2 regions of the Streptomyces sp. NPDC101152 genome follow, and region 1 is predicted to be linked to the other one. Evidence: riboswitches for the same ligand, from Rfam matches in the RefSeq annotation. Region 1 holds a riboswitch; the other holds the start of a gene.

The links. A riboswitch is a leader RNA that binds a small molecule or an ion and turns the genes downstream of it on or off. The one in region 1 is predicted to bind glycine.
Region 2: linked by a shared signal. The riboswitch ahead of gcvT (glycine cleavage system aminomethyltransferase GcvT) and the one ahead of gcvP (aminomethyl-transferring glycine dehydrogenase) in region 1 are both predicted to bind glycine.

The regions. Positions count from the first base shown of each region.
Region 1 covers NZ_JBIWPO010000065.1:19,027-29,142, reverse strand. The annotation lists gene ACIRVK_RS40915 (DUF881 domain-containing protein) at 21-926, shown strand; gene ACIRVK_RS40910 (small basic family protein) at 923-1,255, shown strand; gene ACIRVK_RS40905 (DUF881 domain-containing protein) at 1,261-2,097, shown strand; gene ACIRVK_RS40900 (FHA domain-containing protein) at 2,288-3,064, shown strand; gene ACIRVK_RS40895 (MerR family transcriptional regulator) at 3,085-3,822, shown strand; gene ACIRVK_RS40890 (bifunctional nuclease family protein) at 3,908-4,381, shown strand; gene ACIRVK_RS40885 (MerR family transcriptional regulator) at 4,641-5,324, shown strand; gene ACIRVK_RS40880 (DNA polymerase IV) at 5,395-6,846, shown strand; gene ACIRVK_RS40875 (PRC-barrel domain-containing protein) at 6,762-7,139, opposite strand; glycine riboswitch at 7,251-7,346, shown strand; gene gcvP (aminomethyl-transferring glycine dehydrogenase) at 7,523-10,116, shown strand, end outside.
Region 2 covers NZ_JBIWPO010000031.1:56,666-66,781, forward strand. The annotation lists gene ACIRVK_RS31270 (enhanced serine sensitivity protein SseB C-terminal domain-containing protein) at 1-579, opposite strand, end outside; gene ACIRVK_RS31275 (enhanced serine sensitivity protein SseB) at 726-1,520, opposite strand; gene ACIRVK_RS31280 (AAA family ATPase) at 1,566-2,240, opposite strand; glycine riboswitch at 2,419-2,520, shown strand; gene gcvT (glycine cleavage system aminomethyltransferase GcvT) at 2,673-3,791, shown strand; gene gcvH (glycine cleavage system protein GcvH) at 3,908-4,285, shown strand; gene glyA (serine hydroxymethyltransferase) at 4,300-5,568, shown strand; gene ACIRVK_RS31300 (L-serine ammonia-lyase) at 5,626-6,993, shown strand; gene ACIRVK_RS31305 (glycoside hydrolase family 25 protein) at 7,157-7,714, shown strand; gene ACIRVK_RS31310 (MOSC domain-containing protein) at 7,779-8,321, shown strand; gene ACIRVK_RS31315 (NADPH-dependent F420 reductase) at 8,330-8,992, opposite strand; gene ACIRVK_RS31320 (alpha/beta hydrolase) at 9,265-10,116, shown strand, end outside.

The DNA of each region.
Region 1 (10,116 bases):
GACGTGCGACGATGTGCGGCATGCCGCAGCAGCCCCCCGTTCGGAGTACACCCACGCGCCCTTCGCGGCCGGACGCGTCGATGTTCCTGCTCACCAACGTCATGGACCACAGCCTCGACGAGGGTTACGCCGAGGCGGCCGCCCGCAAGAAGGCCGTGGGCGAGAGCGGAATGCCCAGGACGCTCCGGGGCCGGCTCGGTCTGGCCGCGGGGCTGGTGCTCGCGGCTCTGGTGGTGACCGTCGGAGCGGCACAGGCGCGCGTGGCGGCCCCGGTGGTCGCCAAGGAGCGGCAGGAGCTGATCGACCGCATCGACCGCGAGACCACGGCCGCGGACAAGCTGGAGGGTTCCGTCGACAAGCTGCGCGACGACGTGAGCGCACGGCAGCGGGAGGCCCTGCGCAAGAGCGGCGGCAGTGACCAGTCGGAGCTGGTGGGGGTGCTGGCGGGTGCCGTCGCCGTCCACGGACCGGGCGTGCGGCTGGTCGTGGACGACGCCAAGGAAGCCACCAGCGGAGGCAACGGCAACCCCCGTGAGACCACGGACTTCTCCGACACCGGGCGGGTCCGCGACCGCGACATGCAGCGGGTGGTCAACGGGCTGTGGGAGTCGGGCGCCGAGGCCATCTCCATCAACGGTCAGCGGCTGACGGCACTGTCCGCCATCCGGGCCGCGGGGAACGCGATACTGGTCGACAACAGGCCACTGGTTCCGCCGTATACGGTGCTGGCCTTGGGGGACGGCAAGCAGCTGAGCACCAGATTCCAGGACAGCGTCGACGGGCTGTATCTGCACGCCCTGCAGGAGAACTACGGCATCCGGACCAGCATCTCCGTGGAGAGCGACCTCCGGCTGCCCGCAGCGCCGAGTGTGATCGTACGAACAGCACAGCCGAGCACCGAGAAGACTGAGAAGGGCACATCGTGATCGCCGTACTGGGCCTCGTCGTGGGAGTGGTGGCCGGACTGTTGGTCCGGCCTGAGGTTCCGGCGGTCGTCGAGCCGTATCTGCCGATCGCCGTCGTCGCGGCGCTCGACGCCGTCTTCGGCGGCCTGCGGGCCATGCTCGACGGTATCTTCGACGACAAGGTCTTCGTGGTCTCGTTCCTGTCGAACGTGGTCGTGGCCGCACTGATCGTGTTCCTGGGCGACAAGCTGGGCGTGGGCGCCCAGTTGTCCACCGGTGTCGTCGTGGTCCTCGGGATCCGCATCTTCTCGAACGCCGCGGCGATCCGCCGGCACGTCTTCCGGGCGTGAGACCGATGAGCGACAAGGAAGAACAGCCCGAGAACGGGCTCCGCAAGGAACTTCCCGAGGAGGTGCCGCTCGGCGCGGCACCCGAGGGCGCGGACGACGCCCCCGCGGAGAAGCCCGCACTGACCGGGCGGCAGCGGCTGGTCATGGGACTGTGGCCGCCGCGTGTCAGCCGCGCTCAACTGATCGTCGCGGTGCTGCTGTTCGGCCTCGGCTTCGGTCTGGCGGTCCAGGTGGCGTCCAACAGCGACAGCGACAGTGCCCTGCGCGGCGCCCGCCAGGAAGACCTCGTACGCATCCTCGATGAACTGGACAGCCGTACCCAGCGTCTTGACGACGAGAAGCAGGGGTTGGAGAAACAGCGCCAACAGCTGGAGAACAGCTCGAACCAGGCGGAGGAGGCGCGGAAGCAGACCGTCGAGAAGGAGAAGCAACTCGGCATCCTGGCGGGCACGGTGGCCGCACAGGGGCCTGGTATCACCATGACCATCCAGGACGGCAAGGGAGCCGTCCAGGCGGACAGCCTGCTCGACGCGGTCCAGGAGCTGCGCGCGGCGGGGGCGGAGGCGATCCAGGTGAACGGCGTACGCGTCGTGGCCGGCACCTACCTGACGGATGCGGGCAAGAGCGTGAGCGTCGACGGGAACAAGATCAACGCGCCTTATCGTTTCAAGGTCATCGGCAAGCCGGCGGACCTCGAGCCGGCGCTCAACATCCCGGGGGGCGTGGTGCAGACTCTGGAGAAGGAGCAGGCCACCGTCACTGTCGAGCGGTCGAACAAGATCGTCGTGGACGCCTTGCGAGCGGCGAAGCAGCCTGACTACGCTCGGTCGTCCTCCCAGTGAACCGGCGGTGCATGGGGGACGTCCGGCAGGGGCATGAGGTTGCGGGGGGTCGGCGCACCGAACGGGTGGTGCGTGGTGGAAACTGTTTGGTGGATACGGACGTTGTGAGGATGTCCGGGTCGGCCGGCGTATTGAGTCAGGGTGCGTCCTGCCCCACGGGCGGGTCTGTTTCAGTCAAGGGGAATCGCCCGTGAAGTTGTTTGCGAAGTTGTTCGGCAAGAGCGCGCGAGAGGGCAGCGACAATGCCACGGCGCGCCATCGCGCGCAGCCCGACGAGGAGGGCCGCCGCCCCCTGTTCCGGGACCAGGTCGCTGGTCCGGGCGGTGACATTTCCGGAGGTCAGGGCGCGCCGTCAGTTGACCCTGCGCAGTCCGGCGGCATAGGTTTCGGGCAACCGTCAACCTCAACTGCGGGTGGAGGGTTTTCCCCTATGTCGGCCCTGGTGTGTACGAGGTGCGGTAACCGCAACGCGGAGAACAGCCGCTTCTGCTCCAACTGCGGCGCTCCGCTGCGGCCCGGGGCCACCCCCGAGCGTCCGTCGGAGACGACGTCCACGATCTCCATCTCCGGCATCGAGGCCTACGACGCCGAGGTCACCGGCCAGACGCAGCTGCCGGCCCTCTCGCCGGAGGCGCAGGCGGCGGTGGACGCGCTGCCCCTGGGCTCGGCGCTCCTGGTGGTGCGCCGCGGCCCGAACTCGGGCAGCCGCTTCCTGCTGGACAGCGACCTGACGACGGCCGGGCGCCACCCGCAGAGCGACATCTTCCTGGACGACGTGACGGTCTCGCGCCGCCATGTGGAGTTCCGGCGCGGCGCGGACGGCTCGTTCACCGTGGCCGATGTCGGCAGCCTCAACGGCACGTACGTCAACCGCGAGCGGATCGACCAGGTCGCCCTGAACAACGGCGACGAGGTGCAGATCGGCAAGTACCGGCTGGTCTTCTACGCCAGCCAGCGGGGCTACTGACCCTCCCCCGGAGAAGGTCCATGCTTCAGACACCGAGCGGCGGTTCCGGCCCCGGGGCCGCCGCCACGGACAGTGGGCTGATGAGCATCGGCACGGTGCTGAGCGTGCTGCGCGACGAGTTCCCCGAAGTCACCATCTCCAAGATCCGCTTCCTGGAGTCCGAGGGGCTCGTCGAGCCGCAGCGGACTCCCTCGGGGTACCGCAAGTTCACCCCCGGCGACGTGGAGCGGCTCGGTCACGTCCTGAGGATGCAGCGTGACCACTATCTTCCGCTCAAGGTGATCCGTGAGCACCTGGACGCCATGGAGCGCGGCGAGGCCCTGCCGCTGCCCGCGGTGGGCCGCCAGCGGGACGGGGAGACCGTCCTGGAGCCTCTGGAAGGGCCCACGGCGGCCCGGATCGGCCGGGCCGAGCTGCTGGCCGCCGTCGGGATCGGTGAGCAGGAGCTCGCGGAGTGGGAGTCGTACGGGCTGCTCGCCCCGCTGCCCGACGGGGCCTACGACGCGGAGGCGGTCACCGTGGCGTCGCTGGTCCTCGAACTGGGACGGTTCGGGATCGAGCCACGGCACTTGCGGGCGATGAAGGCCGCCGCCGACCGCGAGGCCGGGCTCGTGGACCAGGTGGTGGCCCCGCTGAAGCGGCACCGCAATCCGCAGACCAGGGCCCACGCGGAAGCCCGTACGAAGGAGCTGGCGAGCCTCACGGTGAGGCTGCACGCGGCGCTCGTGCAGACCGCGCTGGGTGTGCGCCTGCCCTGAACGGAACGCGTCGGCGACGGCCGGATCGGCCCCCCGTTCCCTGCCCGACTACCCAAACGTCCCGGGCAGGTCCTAGGGTTGCTGTGTGAACGAGCTCGATGTCGTAGGTGTCCGGGTCGAAATGCCCTCCAACCAACCGATCGTGCTCCTGCGTGAAGTGGGAGGCGACCGTTACCTCCCCATCTGGATCGGACCGGGGGAGGCGACGGCGATCGCCTTCGCCCAGCAGGGCATGGCCCCCGCCAGGCCGCTGACCCACGACCTGTTCAAGGACGTGCTGGAGGCCGTCGGCCAGGAGCTCACCGAAGTGCGCATCACGGACCTTCGTGAGGGCGTCTTCTACGCGGAGCTGGTGTTCGCGAGCGGGGTCGAGGTGAGCGCCCGTCCGTCCGATGCCATAGCGCTGGCACTGCGCACCGGAACGCCGATCTACGGCAGCGACGGCGTGCTCGACGACGCGGGCATCGCCATTCCGGACGAGCAGGAGGACGAGGTGGAGAAGTTCCGCGAGTTCCTCGACCAGATCTCGCCGGAGGACTTCGGCACCAGCAGCCAGTGAGACGCCGCCGATCCGGCGGACCAGTGGTCCGTGCCGGGTCGGCCGTGTCCGGTCACCACCGAAATGCCGGCATTTGCCGTCGGCGCGTGAGAGCGTCGAGCGGCCCGTTCGAAGGGCATTCCGCTAGCCTTTCCCCGCGGTGGGGTACGGGAAACCACTCTTAGGGTGATTATCACTCGGCGTGCCGAGTGTGGCGGTCGTTGACGCACCCCTGGTGGCTGCCTACCTTCGAGGAGGCAGGTCAAGGACGGAGGTCGGCGTGAGAAGCAGCGGCGACGGTACGGCTGGGGGTGCCCCCGGACGCGAGGTCGGGGGAAGCCTTCCGTACCCTCCCCCGAGCTCTCCACTTCGTTCGAGCTGGGGGGACCCCCATCACGGCAGCGCGGCCGATCACGCTCCCCAGCGACCGGTGGCCGTGCCGAGCAGCGGAGGGGCGACGTCCATGGCGTCCGAGCAGATCGGCTACCGCGGTCCCACGGCCTGTGCGGCCGCCGGCATCACCTACCGGCAGCTCGACTACTGGGCCCGTACCGGCCTCGTGGAGCCGAGCGTGCGGCCCGCCTACGGGTCGGGGACGCAGCGGCTGTACAGCTTCAGGGACGTCGTCGTCCTGAAGATCGTCAAGCGCTTCCTGGACACCGGCGTGTCCCTGCAGAACATCCGCACGGCCGTTCAGCACCTGCGGGAGCGCGGCTTTCGGGACCTGGAGCGCATGACGCTGATGAGCGACGGCGCCACGGTCTACGAGTGCACCTCGCCGGACGAGGTCCACGCGCTGCTCCAAGGGGGCCAGGGCGTCTTCGGGATCGCCGTCGGAGTGGTGTGGCGGGACGTGGAGAGCGCGCTCTCGCAACTGCACGGCGAGCGCGTGGACACCGGCGAGACGCTGATGGGGCACAACCCGGCGGACGAGCTGGCACGGCGGCGCAACCGGGCCGTCTGAGCGGGCGCCCGACCTGGTGCCGGGCGGTCGTCCGGGGCCGTTGTCAGTGGCGTAGGGCAGCATCGGACATGTGAGAAACGCGCCCACGATCCTGCATCTCGACATGGATGCTTTCTACGCCTCGGCGGAGCAGGCGTCCAAGCCGAGCCTGCGCGGGAAGGCCGTCATCGTGGGCGGGCTCGGGCCGCGTGGAGTGGTGGCCACGGCTTCGTACGAGGCGCGGGTCTTCGGGGTGCGGTCCGCGATGCCGATGGCCCAGGCGCGGCGGCTGGCGCCGAACGCCGCGTACCTGGTGCCGCGGTTCGGGTTCTACCGGGCGATCAGCGAGCAGGTGATGGGGCTGCTGCACGCGTTGTCGCCGCTGGTGGAGCCGCTGAGCCTGGACGAGGCCTTCGTCGACCTGGAGGCCGGGGAAGCGGCCTGGGACGAGCCGTCGGCCCGGCTGGTGGGGGAGAAGCTGCGCGCGGACATACGGGCCTTCACCGGGCTCACCGGGTCGGTGGGGCTCGCCGCGTCCAAGATGCTCGCGAAGATCGCTTCCGAGGAGGCCAAGCCGGACGGGCTGGTGGTGATCGAGCCGGGGACCGAGCGGGCCATGCTCGGGCCGATGCCGGTGCGGACCCTGCCGGGCGTGGGGCCGGCCACGGGCGACCATCTGCGGCGGGCGGGGATCACCACCGTCGACGACATCGCGGAGGCCGGCGAGGACGAGCTCGTCCGGCTGCTGGGCAAGGCGCACGGGCAAGCGCTGTACGCCATGGCACTGGCGCACGACGAGCGGCCCGTGGTCGCCGAGCGCGAGACCAAGTCGGTGTCGGTGGAGGACACCTACGACGTGGACATCCATGACCGCCTGCGGGTGGGGCTGGAGGTGCGGCGGCTGGCGGACCGGTGCGTTCGGCGGTTGCGGGAGGCGGGGTTGTCGGGGCGGACGATCGTGCTGAAGGTGCGGCGGTACGACTTCTCGACCCTGACGCGGTCAGAGACGCTGCGGGGTCCCACGGACGACCCGGCCGTGGTGCGCGAGGCGGCGGCCCGTCTGCTGGACGCCGTGGACACGACGGGCGGGGTGCGGCTGCTGGGGGTCGGGGTGAGCGGCCTCGCGGACTACACGCAGGAGGACCTGTTCGCGCAGGCCGCGGGGGAGGGGACGGACGCGGAGCACCTGGGGGAAGAGGGCCACGAGGAGCCCCTGGAGGAGCGGGCGGCGGTTGTCGAGCGGCGGTGGCCCGCGGGGCATGACGTGCGACACGCCGACTTCGGGCACGGGTGGGTACAGGGAAGCGGGTTGGGGCGGGTGACGGTGCGGTTCGAGACGCCCTGGTCCGAGCCGGGGAGGGTGCGGACGTTCCGGGTCGACGATCCCGACCTCGTGGCGGCCGACCCGTTGCCGCTGGTCACGGAGAGACCCCAGGCCCCGGCGGACGGAGCCCAGGATCAGGCCTCCGCGTCCTCCGTTCCCGCCAGTTTGCCGAAGTGGCGTTCCGGGAGCGGGGGAGGTGAGGCCGCGTCGAGACCGTAGTGGTGGTAGAGCTGGAGCTCCTGTTCCGGCGAGAGGTGGCGGCCCACGCCGAAGTCGGGCGCGTCCTTGATCAGGGCGCGGTCGAAGGGGACGTGGAGGGTGCCCTCGATCAGTTCGCTGGGCTCCAGGGGGACGAAGGCGTCGCGGGAGAAGAGGCCGGTGCGTATGGCGGCCCACTCCGGTACGCCGGTGGCGTCGTCGAGGTAGACCTCGTCGATGGTGCCGATCTTCGTGCCGCTGCGGTCGAACGCTTTGCGGCCGATCAGGTTGCGCGGATCGATGTCGGTCTGCACGGGCCCTCCACTTGCTCGCAACTCATCCGTAAGCACTACGAAAGTGCACATCGGGCGCCGCGGCCACTCGAGCTGGGCTGTGATGCGCACTGGTAGGCTGTCAACGGCTGATGACCCCGCGCGGGAGAGTCCTCCAGACACCACCGGAGGCGCCGAAGGAGCAAATCCTCCCCGGAATCTCTCAGGCTCACGTACCGCACGGACGAGGTCACTCTGGAAAGCAGGGCGGGTGCCGACGGCTTCCGCGCTCACCGACGGGGAAAACCGGGAGCCTTCGGGCGATCCGGTGAAGCTCTCAGGTCGTGATGACAGAGGGGGAGGCCGTCCGGGTACCCGCGCCGTGGTGCCCCTCGAAGGTCGCGCCAGACCAGGAGGCCTCCGCAATGACCGCCCACCGCATTCCGCTTTCCGAGCTCGAGAAGGGGATCCCCTTCGAGCAGCGTCACATCGGTCCCGACCACGAGGCGCGGGCCAAGATGCTCGCGCACGTCGGCTACGGTTCCCTGGACGAGCTCACCGCCGCCGCGGTGCCGGACGTGATCAAGAACGCCGACGCCCTGGACCTGCCGGGCGCGCGGACCGAGGCCGAGGTGCTGGCCGAGCTGCGGTCGCTGGCCGACCGGAACCAGGTGCTCGCCTCCATGATCGGGCTCGGGTACTACGGGACCTTCACGCCTCCCGTGATCCTGCGCAACGTCATGGAGAACCCGGCCTGGTACACCGCCTACACGCCCTACCAGCCGGAGATCTCGCAGGGGCGGCTCGAGGCCCTCCTGAACTTCCAGACGATGGTGGCCGATCTCACCGGTCTGCCCACCTCGGGCGCCTCGCTGCTCGACGAGGGGACGGCGGCGGCCGAGGCCATGGCCCTGTCACGGCGCATGGGGAAGAACAAGAAGGGGCTGTTCCTGGTCGACGCGGACGTCATGCCGCAGACCATCGCCGTGATCGAGACCCGCGCCGAACCGACCGGCGTGGAGGTCGTGGTCGCCGACCTCAGCGACGGCATTCCGGCCGTGATCGCCGGGCGGGAGATCAACGGCGTGCTCGTCCAGTACCCCGGCGCCTCCGGTGCCGTACGCGACATCCAGGCGGTCGTCGACCAGGCGCACGAGCTGGGTGCCCTGGTCACCGTCGCCGCCGATCTGCTCGCCCTGACCCTGCTGAAGTCGCCCGGTGAGCTCGGGGCGGACATCGCCGTCGGGACGACCCAGCGGTTCGGTGTCCCGATGGGCTTCGGCGGTCCGCACGCCGGCTACATGGCCGTGCACGAGAAGTTCGCGCGCAGCCTGCCCGGGCGGCTCGTGGGCGTGTCCGTGGACGCGGACGGGCACAGGGCGTACCGGCTGGCCCTGCAGACCCGTGAGCAGCACATCCGACGGGAGAAGGCCACCAGCAACATCTGCACAGCGCAGGTGCTGCTCGCCGTGATGGCCGGCATGTACGCCGTGTACCACGGTCCCGAGGGGCTCCGGAGCATCGCCTGGCGCACGCACCGGTACGCCACGATCCTCGCCGAGGGGCTCAGGGCCGGCGGGGTCGAGGTCGTGCACGGGGCCTACTTCGACACGCTCACCGTCCGGGTGCCCGGACGGGCCGAGGAGGTCGCCGCGGCGACCCGGGCCAACGGCGTCAACCTCCACCTCGTCGACGCCGACCACGTGTCGATCGCCTGTGACGAGACGACCGGGCGGGGCCAGCTGGCCGCCGTGTGGGCCGCTTTCGGGGTCGAGGGCGACATCGAGGCGCTGGACGCGGCCGCCGGGGCGGCCCTCCCCGAGGACCTGCTGCGCAGCGACGACTTCCTCACCCACCCGGTCTTCCACCAGCACCGCTCCGAGACCGCCATGCTGCGCTACCTGCGCCGGCTGGCCGACCGGGACTACGCGCTCGACCGGGGCATGATCCCGCTCGGCTCCTGCACGATGAAGCTCAACGCGACCACCGAGATGGAGCCGGTCACCTGGCCCGAGTTCGGGCAGCTGCACCCCTTCGCTCCCACCGAGCAGGTTCAGGGTTACCTCACGCTCATCCACGAGCTGGAGGAACGTCTCGCCGAGGTCACCGGGTACGACAAGGTGTCCCTGCAGCCCAACGCCGGGTCACAGGGGGAGTTCGCCGGGCTGCTGGCCGTACGCGGATACCACCGGGCCAACGGGGACGAGCAGCGGACCGTGTGTCTGATCCCGTCCTCCGCGCACGGCACGAACGCCGCCAGCGCGGTCATGGCAGGGATGAAGGTCGTCGTCGTGAAGACCGCCGAGGACGGCGAGATCGACGTCGAGGACCTGCGGGCGAAGATCGAGCAGTACCGCGACGAGCTGGCCGTGCTGATGATCACGTACCCCTCGACGCACGGGGTGTTCGAGGAGCACGTCGCCGACATCTGCGCGCAGGTGCACGAGGCCGGCGGCCAGGTGTACGTCGACGGCGCCAACCTCAACGCGCTGGTGGGACTGGCCAAGCCGGGGCACTTCGGCGGTGACGTCTCGCACCTGAACCTGCACAAGACCTTCTGCATCCCGCACGGCGGCGGCGGTCCGGGCGTCGGCCCGGTGGGCGTGCGGGCACACCTGGCGCCGTACCTGCCCAACCACCCGCTGCAGCCGGAGGCCGGTCCCGCGACCGGGGTCGGACCGATCTCGGCCGCCCCCTGGGGTTCTGCGGGCATCCTGCCGATCTCGTGGGCGTATGTACGGCTCATGGGCGGCGAGGGGCTGCGGCGGGCCACGCAGGTGGCCGTGCTGTCCGCCAACTACATCGCCAAGCGGCTCGAGCCCCACTACCCCGTGCTCTACACCGGCCCCGGCGGGCTGGTGGCACACGAGTGCATCATCGACCTGCGCCCGCTGACCAAGGCGACCGGGGTGAGCGTCGACGACGTGGCCAAGCGGCTCATCGACTACGGCTTCCACGCCCCGACCATGTCCTTCCCGGTGGCCGGCACCCTGATGATCGAGCCGACCGAGTCCGAGGA
Region 2 (10,116 bases), on a different contig from region 1:
GACGGACTGCTGCATCATCGCCCGCACCGAGTCGACGGCGGGCGGGCTGGTGTCGTACACGTCGAGGCCGATGGCGAGGTACGGCGCCCCGAGCGCCGGCTGCACCCAGGCACGGCGCAGCGAGCGGACGGCCGGGGTGCGGTGGGCGTTCTGCGTGAGCAGGGCGTAGAACTGCGGGACCTCGATGGTGGGTTCCGACAGGCGCAGCGGGCCGGCCGGCTGGCGCTCCAGACCGGTGGCGATGCGGCGCAGGTCCGGCCACGGGATGCCGACACCGCCGCCCGGGGCGTGCGGGTTGAGCCAGAGGCCGAAGTGGTCCGGGTAGAGGGTGCGGGCCACGTCGAGACCGTCGACCACTTCGTACGACCGGTTCCAGCCACTGGCGCTCAGCTCCTGGGCCGAGGTGACGCAGGGGGCGTAGCCGTGGCCGTCCACTTCCATGTTTCCGTACTGGGCGTCCGGGGAGCCTGCCTGGCCGTGCCACAGCAGCATCCAGACCTGGCCGGAACCGGGGGTCGCGAGCGCCCTGAGCAGGGCCTCGTAGGCGTCGTAGCGCCCGGGCGTCACCTGGCGCAGCATGTGCTCGACGCTGCCGCTGAGGCTCGCGCTCACCTGACGTACCGCCCCTTCGAAGAGTTGCCCCGCAGTGGGTGACAGCTAATGGGTGACAGCTTAAGCGCCCGGCAGCCAGGGAACCGTTGTGCGTGCGTGGCCTCGGGTGCTGTTCAGAAGTGGTGCCTCGTATAGAAAGGGCGTACCCGGTCCCGCATCCAGATCGCCACCGGGTCGTCCGTCACGTCCAGGAGGACCAGGTTGACCGGCCACTGGGTGGGGATCCTGGTCACCGCACGGCTCAGGGCCTCGAGCGGCAGGGCCCTCAGGTCGCCCTCCCGCTGGGAGAGTTCGACGCCTATGAACATCACCGGGTCCGCGGTCTCGATGGCGGCGAGGCAGCGGCGGGCGGTGAGGACCACGCCGGTGGCGGTGAACTCCTCGGACGCGGCGGCGAGGAAGTCGATCGGGTCGTCCTGCCAGTCCGGTTCGTAGAGCTTGACGCGGCCACCGGAGGCGGGGCCGTCCAGGGCGGTGCGGCCGGCCCGGCACAGTTCGGCGACCGCGGCGGGCGGCAGCGGGACGCCGAGCACGCCGTCGGGGTTGATCGCCAGCCCCACCTGCGGGGGCAGCCCGCGGGCGAACTCGACGGCCGGGGCGATGGTGTACGCCATGTGGCTGCCGACGACCTGGCGGAACTGTTCCTCGGAGCTGAAGACCGGGACGTAGGCCTGGCCCTCGAGTTCCAGCGTGGGCAGGTCGAGGGGGCCGCTGTCCAGGCCGCCGCCGTTGGGCAGCGGGATCCACAGGAAGCTGCGGCCGAGCACCTCGATGATCCGGCCGCCCGCGGAGGGGACGCCGAGGGAGGCCGACAGCACCTCCTCCAGCTCGTTGCCGGGCCAGCCGCCGTGCGGATGGGGGTGCGCCTGCATGGGAAAGTCCGCGGGAAGGTCCGCTGGGAAGTCCATCTGTGTCCGACCGCCTGCCGAGAACAACTGCTGAGGCTGGAAAGGCTAGCGGGTGGGACCGACATGCGGACGTCCCGTGAAGCCGATCCTGCCGAGGACGTCCGCCGCGGCCCGGTCGAGCAGCACCACCGAGCCGACGCCGGGGGGCGGTTCGCCCTGCTCCACCGAGCGGATCAGGCGGGCGGCCGCCGTGCGGTGGCGCAGGAAGGCGTAGCGGGAGACGCCCCGGCCGCGCTCGCGCTGGCCCGCCAGCGCCCTGGCCGGGGTGACGTCCAGGAGCAGCAGGTGCAGGGTGCCGCCGCGGCGGCGGGCCGCGCGGGCCAGCCAGTCCCGGACCCAGGCGTGGGTGCCGCAGTCGTGCACCATGACGCCCTCGCCGCCGCGCAGGGCCCGGCGCAGACCCGCGTAGTGGGCCAGGCGGACCAGCGGCCGGTAGACCGCGTACGGCAGGAAGCCCGGCATGCGACCCTCCCAGCGGTCGCGGGCGTCCTGGGAGTCGACCCGGACGCCGTTCACCGCGCGGGCCATCAGCGTGGACTTGCCGCTGCCGGGCAGGCCGGTGACGACGACGAGGTCGCGGGGGCCGAAGAGCAGGGCGTGGGGGCTGTGCCCGGCGCGGTCGCGAAGGTCACGGACCACCGGTGCCGGGAACTCGTCGCACCGCTCGCGGGCCGAGGCCGCGGGCTGCCGGGGCAGTGCGTACGCCGTGGTCCTGTTCACCGTGATCGTCCTCCCTGCGGGGTCAGTCAAGGTTCTCCCCACCACATGTAAAGGGACGGTAATGCACGGTGTCTCGCGGTTACGTTCGTTTCCGGCCACAGGGCTGTCACAAAGGAGCGGCCTGCCGCGAGCGGACGAGGCGTGCAATGATGTGCGCGCCAACTGCATACCGGCCGTTTGAATCCGCGCGGGAGAGTCCCCAGTACGTCTGCGTCACTGGGGCGCCGAAGGAGCAAGTCCCTCCCTTGAATCTCTCAGGCCCCGTTACCGCGCGGGCGAGGCACATCTGAAAAGCGGGCCGCCGTGCGCGGTGGCCCCACCCACGGTGCAAGCCATGTCCGGTGCGGTCATGGCGAACCTCTCAGGTTCCGATGACAGATGGGGAGGAACGACCTCGCCCCGTCCCGTCATGCCCTGGGAGACGACCGCCCGATGAGCAGCACCGAACTCCGCCGCACCGCGCTCGACGCCCTGCATCGCTCGCTCGGCGCGACGATGACCGACTTCGCCGGCTGGGACATGCCGCTGCGCTACGGCTCCGAACGCGACGAGCACCTCGCCGTGCGCACCCGGGCCGGCCTCTTCGACCTCTCCCACATGGGCGAGATCACCGTCACCGGCCCGCAGGCGGCCGCCCTGCTGAATCACGCCCTGGTCGGGAACATCGCCTCCGTCGGCGTCGGCCGCGCCCGCTACACCATGATCTGCCGGGCCGACGGCGGCATCCTGGACGACCTGATCGTCTACCGGCTCGCCGAGAGCGAGTACCTGGTCGTCGCCAACGCCTCCAACGCCCAGGTCGTGCTGGACGCGCTGACCGAGCGCGCGGCCGGCTTCGACGCCGAGGTCCGCGACGACCGGGACGCCTACGCGCTGATCGCCGTCCAGGGCCCCGAGTCGCCCGGCATCCTGGCCTCCCTCACCGACGCCGACCTCGACGGCCTCAAGTACTACGCCGGCCTGCCCGGCACCGTCGCGGGCGTCCCCGCGCTGATCGCGCGCACCGGGTACACCGGCGAGGACGGCTTCGAGCTCTTCGTGAAGCCGGAGCACGCCGTCGAGCTGTGGCAGGCGCTGACCAAGGCCGGCGAGGCGGCGGGCCTGGTCCCCTGCGGGCTGTCCTGCCGGGACACGCTGCGCCTGGAGGCGGGCATGCCGCTGTACGGGCACGAGCTGAGCACGGAGCTGACGCCCTTCGACGCCGGGCTCGGCCGGGTGGTGAAGTTCGAGAAGGAGGGCGACTTCGTGGGCCGCGAGGCGCTCGCCGCGGCCGCCGCCCGCGCCCAGGAGAACCCGCCGCGCGTCCTGGTCGGCCTGGTCGCCGAGGGCCGCCGGGTCCCGCGCGCCGGGTACCCCGTCGTGGCCGGCGGCGAGGTGATCGGCGAGGTCACCTCCGGCGCCCCCTCCCCCACGCTGGGCAAGCCGATCGCCATGGCGTACGTCGACGCCGCGCACGCGGCCGTGGGCACACCGGGTGTCAGTGTGGACATCCGCGGCAGCCACGAGCCGTACGAGGTCGTGGCGCTGCCCTTCTACCAGCGCCAGAAGTAGAGACTGGGCGGGGCACCCCCCACCGGGGCGCGACCCCGCGCACAGGTCCGCTGCTCACGCGTGTTCCAGCAGTCCCTCATTCATCACCACTCCCCGTGTACAGGAGAATTCAGGCCATGAGCAACCCCCAGCAGCTGCGCTACAGCAAGGAGCACGAGTGGCTGTCGGCCGCCGAGGACGGCGTCTCGACGGTCGGCATCACCGAGTTCGCGGCCAACGCGCTCGGCGACGTCGTCTACGCCCAGCTTCCCGAGGTGGGCTCCGCGGTGACCGCGGGCGAGACCTGCGGCGAGCTGGAGTCGACCAAGTCGGTCAGCGACCTGTACTCCCCCGTCACCGGTGAGGTCACCGAGATCAACGAGGACGTGGTGAACGACCCCTCGCTGGTCAACTCGGCTCCCTTCGAGGGCGGTTGGCTCTTCAAGGTGCGCGTCACCGAGGAGCCGACCGACCTGCTCTCCGCCGACGAGTACACCGCCCAGAACGCCGGCTGAGGAGCCGTAGACGCATGTCCTCACTGAACACGTCCCTGCACGAGCTCGACCCGGAGATCGCCGCCGCGGTCGACGCCGAGCTCGCGCGCCAGCAGTCCACCCTCGAGATGATCGCCTCGGAGAACTTCGCTCCGCTCGCGGTCATGGAGGCGCAGGGCTCGGTCCTGACCAACAAGTACGCGGAGGGCTACCCGGGCCGCCGCTACTACGGCGGCTGCGAGCACGTCGACGTCGCCGAGCAGATCGCCATCGACCGGGTCAAGGAGCTGTTCGGCGCCGAGTACGCCAACGTCCAGCCGCACTCGGGCGCCTCCGCCAACCAGGCCGCCCTGTTCGCGCTGGCCCAGCCCGGCGACACCATCCTCGGGCTCGACCTGGCGCACGGCGGCCACCTCACCCACGGGATGCGGCTGAACTTCTCCGGCAAGCAGTTCGACGTGGTCGCCTACCACGTGGACGCGCAGACCGGACTGGTCGACATGGCCGAGCTGGAGAAGCTGGCCAGGGAGCACCGGCCGAAGGTGATCATCGCCGGCTGGTCGGCGTACCCGCGGCAGCTGGACTTCGCCGAGTTCCGCCGGATCGCGGACGAGGTCGGCGCGTACCTGTGGGTCGACATGGCGCACTTCGCGGGGCTGGTGGCGGCCGGGCTGCACGAGAACCCGGTGCCGTACGCCGACGTCGTCACCTCCACCACCCACAAGACGCTCGGCGGTCCGCGCGGCGGGATCATCCTGGCCCGCAGCAAGGACTTCGCGAAGAAGCTGAACTCCTCCGTCTTCCCCGGCTTCCAGGGCGGCCCCCTGGAGCACGTGATCGCGGCGAAGGCGGTGTCCTTCAAGGTCGCGGCGAGCGAGGAGTTCAAGGAGCGCCAGCGGCGTACGGTGGACGGTGCGCGCATCCTCGCCGAGCGGCTGACGGCGGCCGACGCCCACGCGGCCGGGGTGAACGTCCTGTCCGGCGGCACGGACGTGCACCTCGTCCTCGTCGACCTGCGCGCGTCCGAACTGGACGGACAGCAGGCGGAGGACCGGCTCCACGAGGTCGGCATCACGGTCAACCGCAACGCCGTCCCGAACGACCCGCGCCCGCCGATGGTGACGTCGGGGCTGCGGATCGGTACGCCGGCCCTGGCGACCCGCGGCTTCACGGCCGAGGACTTCGCCGAGGTCGCGGACGTCATCGCCGAGACGCTGAAACCGTCGTTCGACGGGGAGGCGTTGAAGGCCCGGGTCAAGGCCCTGGCCGACAAGCACCCGCTGTACCCCGGCCTGAACAAGTAAGCCCCGGTGGGGCGCCCTTCGCCGGGTGCCCCACCTCCCCCGCACCAAGGAGTCCCCGTGGCCATATCGGTCTTCGACCTGTTCTCGATCGGCATCGGCCCGTCCAGCTCCCACACGGTCGGCCCGATGCGCGCTGCACGCATGTTCGCCCGGCGGCTGCGCAACGAGGGCCTGCTGCCCTCCGTCGCCTCGGTGCGCTGCGAGCTGTACGGCTCGCTCGGCGCGACCGGCCACGGCCACGGCACCCCCAAGGCGGTGCTGCTCGGCCTGGAGGGCGCCTCGCCGCGCACGGTGGACGTGGAGACGGCCGACGAGCGGGTGGAGTCGATCAGGGCCGCGGGGCTGCTGAAGCTGCTCGGCAGGCACGAGATCCCCTTCTCCTTCGACGAGGACCTGGTGCTGCACCGCCGCAAGGCGCTCCCGTACCACGCCAACGGCATGACGGTATGGGCGTACGACGCCTCCGGCACCGAGCTGCTGTCGAAGACGTACTACTCGGTGGGCGGCGGGTTCGTCGTCGACGAGGACGCGGTCGGCGCGGACCGCATCAAGCTGGACGACACGGTGCTGAAGTACCCCTTCCGCACCGGCGACGAGCTGCTGCGCCTGACCAACGAGACGGGCCTGTCCATCTCCTCGCTGATGATGGAGAACGAGCGCGCCTGGCGCACGGAGGACGAGATCCGCGCCGGGCTGCTGGAGATCTGGCGGGTCATGCAGGCGTGCGTGTCCCGAGGCATGTCCCGCGAGGGCATCCTGCCGGGCGGGCTGCGGGTCCGTCGCCGGGCAGCGGTCTCCGCACGCCAACTCCGGGCGGAGGGCGACCCGCTGGCGCACGCCATGGAGTGGATCACGCTCTACGCGATGGCCGTGAACGAGGAGAACGCGGCGGGCGGGCGGGTCGTCACCGCCCCGACCAACGGCGCGGCCGGCATCATCCCCGCCGTCCTGCACTACTACATCAACTTCGTGCCGGGCGCCGACGAGGACGGAGTCGTCCGCTTCCTGCTCGCCGCGGGCGCCATCGGCATGCTCTTCAAGGAGAACGCGTCCATCTCCGGCGCCGAGGTCGGCTGCCAGGGCGAGGTCGGCTCCGCCTGCTCGATGGCGGCGGGCGCCCTGGCCGAGGTCCTCGGCGGCTCGCCCGAACAGGTCGAGAACGCGGCGGAGATCGGCATGGAGCACAACCTCGGCCTCACCTGCGACCCCGTCGGCGGCCTCGTCCAGATCCCCTGCATCGAACGCAACGGCATGGCCGCGGTGAAGGCGGTCACAGCGGCGAAGATGGCGATGCGCGGCGACGGCTCGCACAAGGTGTCCCTGGACAAGGTCATCAAGACGATGAAGGACACGGGCGCCGACATGTCGGTGAAGTACAAGGAGACGGCGCGGGGCGGGCTCGCGGTGAACATCATCGAGTGCTAGGGGGTGTTTTGAAGGTCCAGTGCGGTGCCCGCGATGTTCGGTGCGTGGCCTCGGCGTGCCGGACGAAGGTCCTAGGCGAACGGGGCTTGCTCGGGGTTGCCGTCCTAAGGTATTGGGTGCCTTCAACTCCTGTCCCCACGACGGAACTTCAGGGAGTCCCCCCATGCTGCACGGGATCGACGTCAGCGCGTACCAGTCCGCCTCGTACGGAACGGACGGCCTGTCCTTCGCCTTCGTCAAGGCGACCGAGGGCCGTTCGTACGTCAATCCGAGACTGGCCGCCCAGACGAGGACGGCCCGCGAGGCCGGCCTGGTCGTCGGCTTCTACCACTTTCTGTGGCCCGGCGACCTCGACGCCCAGGCCGAGTACTTCGTCACGCACGCCCCCGAGAAGGCGGGCGACGTCCTCGCCGTGGACTGGGAGACGACCAGTTCCGGGACGCACGCGAGCAACGCGGAGAAGGACCACTTCATCCGCAAGGTGAAGCAGCTCCGGCCGCACAACCGGGTGATCCTCTACACCAACCGCGACTTCTGGCTGAACATCGACACCACGTCGTACGCCGGCGACGGCCTGTGGATCGCCGACTACGTGACGGCGGGCAAGCCCCGCATCAAGGCCTCCTGGCGCTTCCACCAGTACACGAGCGAACCGCACGACATGGATGTCGCGAACTTCGCCGACAAGGCCGCGCTGACGAAATGGGCACAGGTGGGCTGAGCCGCCGACGTAGGCTCCGAACAGGGACGCGGTGGCGTCGCGGGGCAGAGGGGAGCTTCTCGTCATGGGTGGGTCGGTCAGCGCGGTCAGCAGCAACGGCACGTACTCGTTCACCAAGCCGAACCGGGAGAGCGTCAGGCTGCTCGAAGGGCTCGGGGTGGAGGGGGACGTGCACGCCGGGACGACGGTGAAGCACCGGTCTCGGGTGGCCAGGGACCCCTCGCAGCCGAACCTGCGGCAGGTGCACCTCATCCACGAGGAGTTGTTCGAGGAGGTCCGGGAGGCCGGGTTCGCGGTCGCGCCCGGGGAGCTCGGGGAGAACGTGACCACTCGGGGGATCGACCTGCTGGGGCTGCCGGTCGGGACCCTGCTGCGGCTCGGCGACGAGGCCGTCGTCGAGGTGACCGGGCTGCGCAACCCCTGTCTGCAGATCGACAACTTCCAGGGCGGCCTGCTGAAGCAGGTCGTGGGCCGGGACGCCGACGGTTCGCTGCGGCGCAGGGCCGGGATCATGAGCGTGGTCGTGAGGGGTGGCGTGGTGCGGCCCGGGGATCCGGTGGAGGTGGAACTGCCGGACGGGCCGCACCGGCCACTCGGGGTGGTCTGAGCTACGGCTCAGCCTCGGAAGTCCGCGGGGCGCTCCGGGGACGCCTCCGCGAGCGCCTTCGTCACGCCGTCGACACCCTCGCGCAGCCCGTACACCGGGGTGCCCGGCTGCTGGCGCCAGGAGTCGTCGAGGCCGCCGGCGTCGACCGTGTCGAAGCCGAGCTCGTCGATCAGCGCGCGCACCTTGCGCTTGGCCGCCTCGTCGTCGCCGGCCACGGGGAGGGCCATGCGGTCGGGGTCGCCGGCCGGGCGGTGGCGTTCGAGCAGGTCGGCCGCGTAGGTGCCGTTGAACGCCTTGATGACGGGCTGGCCGAGGTGGCGCTCGGTCCAGCGGCTCTCGGTGAGGCCCCCGTCCTCGATCGCGGCGATCCGGCCGTCCCGCTGCTGCGGGTAGTAGTTGCCGGTGTCGACCACCGCGACGCCCTCCGCGGCCCCGGCGAGCAGCCCGGAGGGGAGGTTCGGTACGGCCTTCAGCGGGACGGTGACGACGACGACCTCCGCGCCGCGGGCGGCCTCCTCGACGGGGACCGGGGTGGCGCCGGTCTCCTCGGCCAGTTCGGTGAGGGTCTGCGGACCGCGGGAGTTGGCGACGGCGACGTCGTGCCCGAGGGCGGTGAGCCGCCGGGTGAGGTTGCCGCCGATGTTGCCCGCGCCGATGATGCCGATCTTCATGACAGACCTTTCGTGATCGATGCGCACGCATACGTCTGGGGGGCGTCAACCCGAGGGAGTCCGGGACTATTCCGAGTGTCGACCGAACGGATGAGGGCAGGTTCCTGGCACCGACGCGGTGATCACTTTCCCCAGCCCGTCCCGGTCGGCCGGAACCGGTGATCGCCGAGTCCCCTCTTCCCCAGTAGCAGGTATGTGTGGGCGTTGTGGGACGCTACGGCGGGTATCGCCCGCTTCGTCCCCGCCCAGTGGTCCAGAAAGGTGGTCGGCGCGTGTCCCTCACCGGAACGTCGTTCTTCGTCACCCTCATCGTCGCGACGGCCGTGGCGATGATCGGCACGATCGCCCTGTGGACCAGAATCCGCGGCCCCAGGCCGGTGCGCTGGCTGGCGCACGCCGTGATGATCGGCCTGTGCCAGCTCACCGCGATCGGTGTCGTGGCCACCTGGATCAACAACAGCTACGGCCTGTACGCGTCCTGGGACGACCTCATGGGCACCACGCACAACGCCAACGCGATCGCGATGCCGGGACCCCCCGTACAGCGCGCGAAGTTCAACCACAGCACCAAGGGCGGCGTCCTGGACACCTACTTCCACGGCCGCAAGTCCGCCCTGTCCGGGCAGGTGCTGGTGTGGACGCCGCCCCAGTACGACAACCCGGCCTACCGGCACAAGCGGTTCCCGGTCGTGATGCTGCTGCACGGCGTGCCCGGCTCCCCCCAGTCCTGGCTCGAACACGGCGGCATGCCGGGCGCCTACTCGGACCTGCTGAACCAGAACAAGGCGCACCCCTTCATCCTGGTGATGCCCGTGGTCAACCCCGGCAGTGTGGACACCGACTGCACCGACCTGCCCAACCGCAAGGTCGCGACCTGGATGTCGGTGGACGTCCCGGACCTGATCAGCCACAAGTTCCGCACCCTGCGCGGTCCTTCCGGCTGGGGCCTGATGGGCTTCTCGACCGGCGGCTTCTGCGCCGCCCGGCTGCCCCTGCAGTACCCGAAGGTCTTCGGCGCGGGTGCCGCCCTCGACCCCGACCCGCTGACCGGCGACAAGTCGGTCCTGACGAACCCGACCGTGCGCCGTGTCAACAGCCCGACCTACCTGGTGCGGCACACCAAG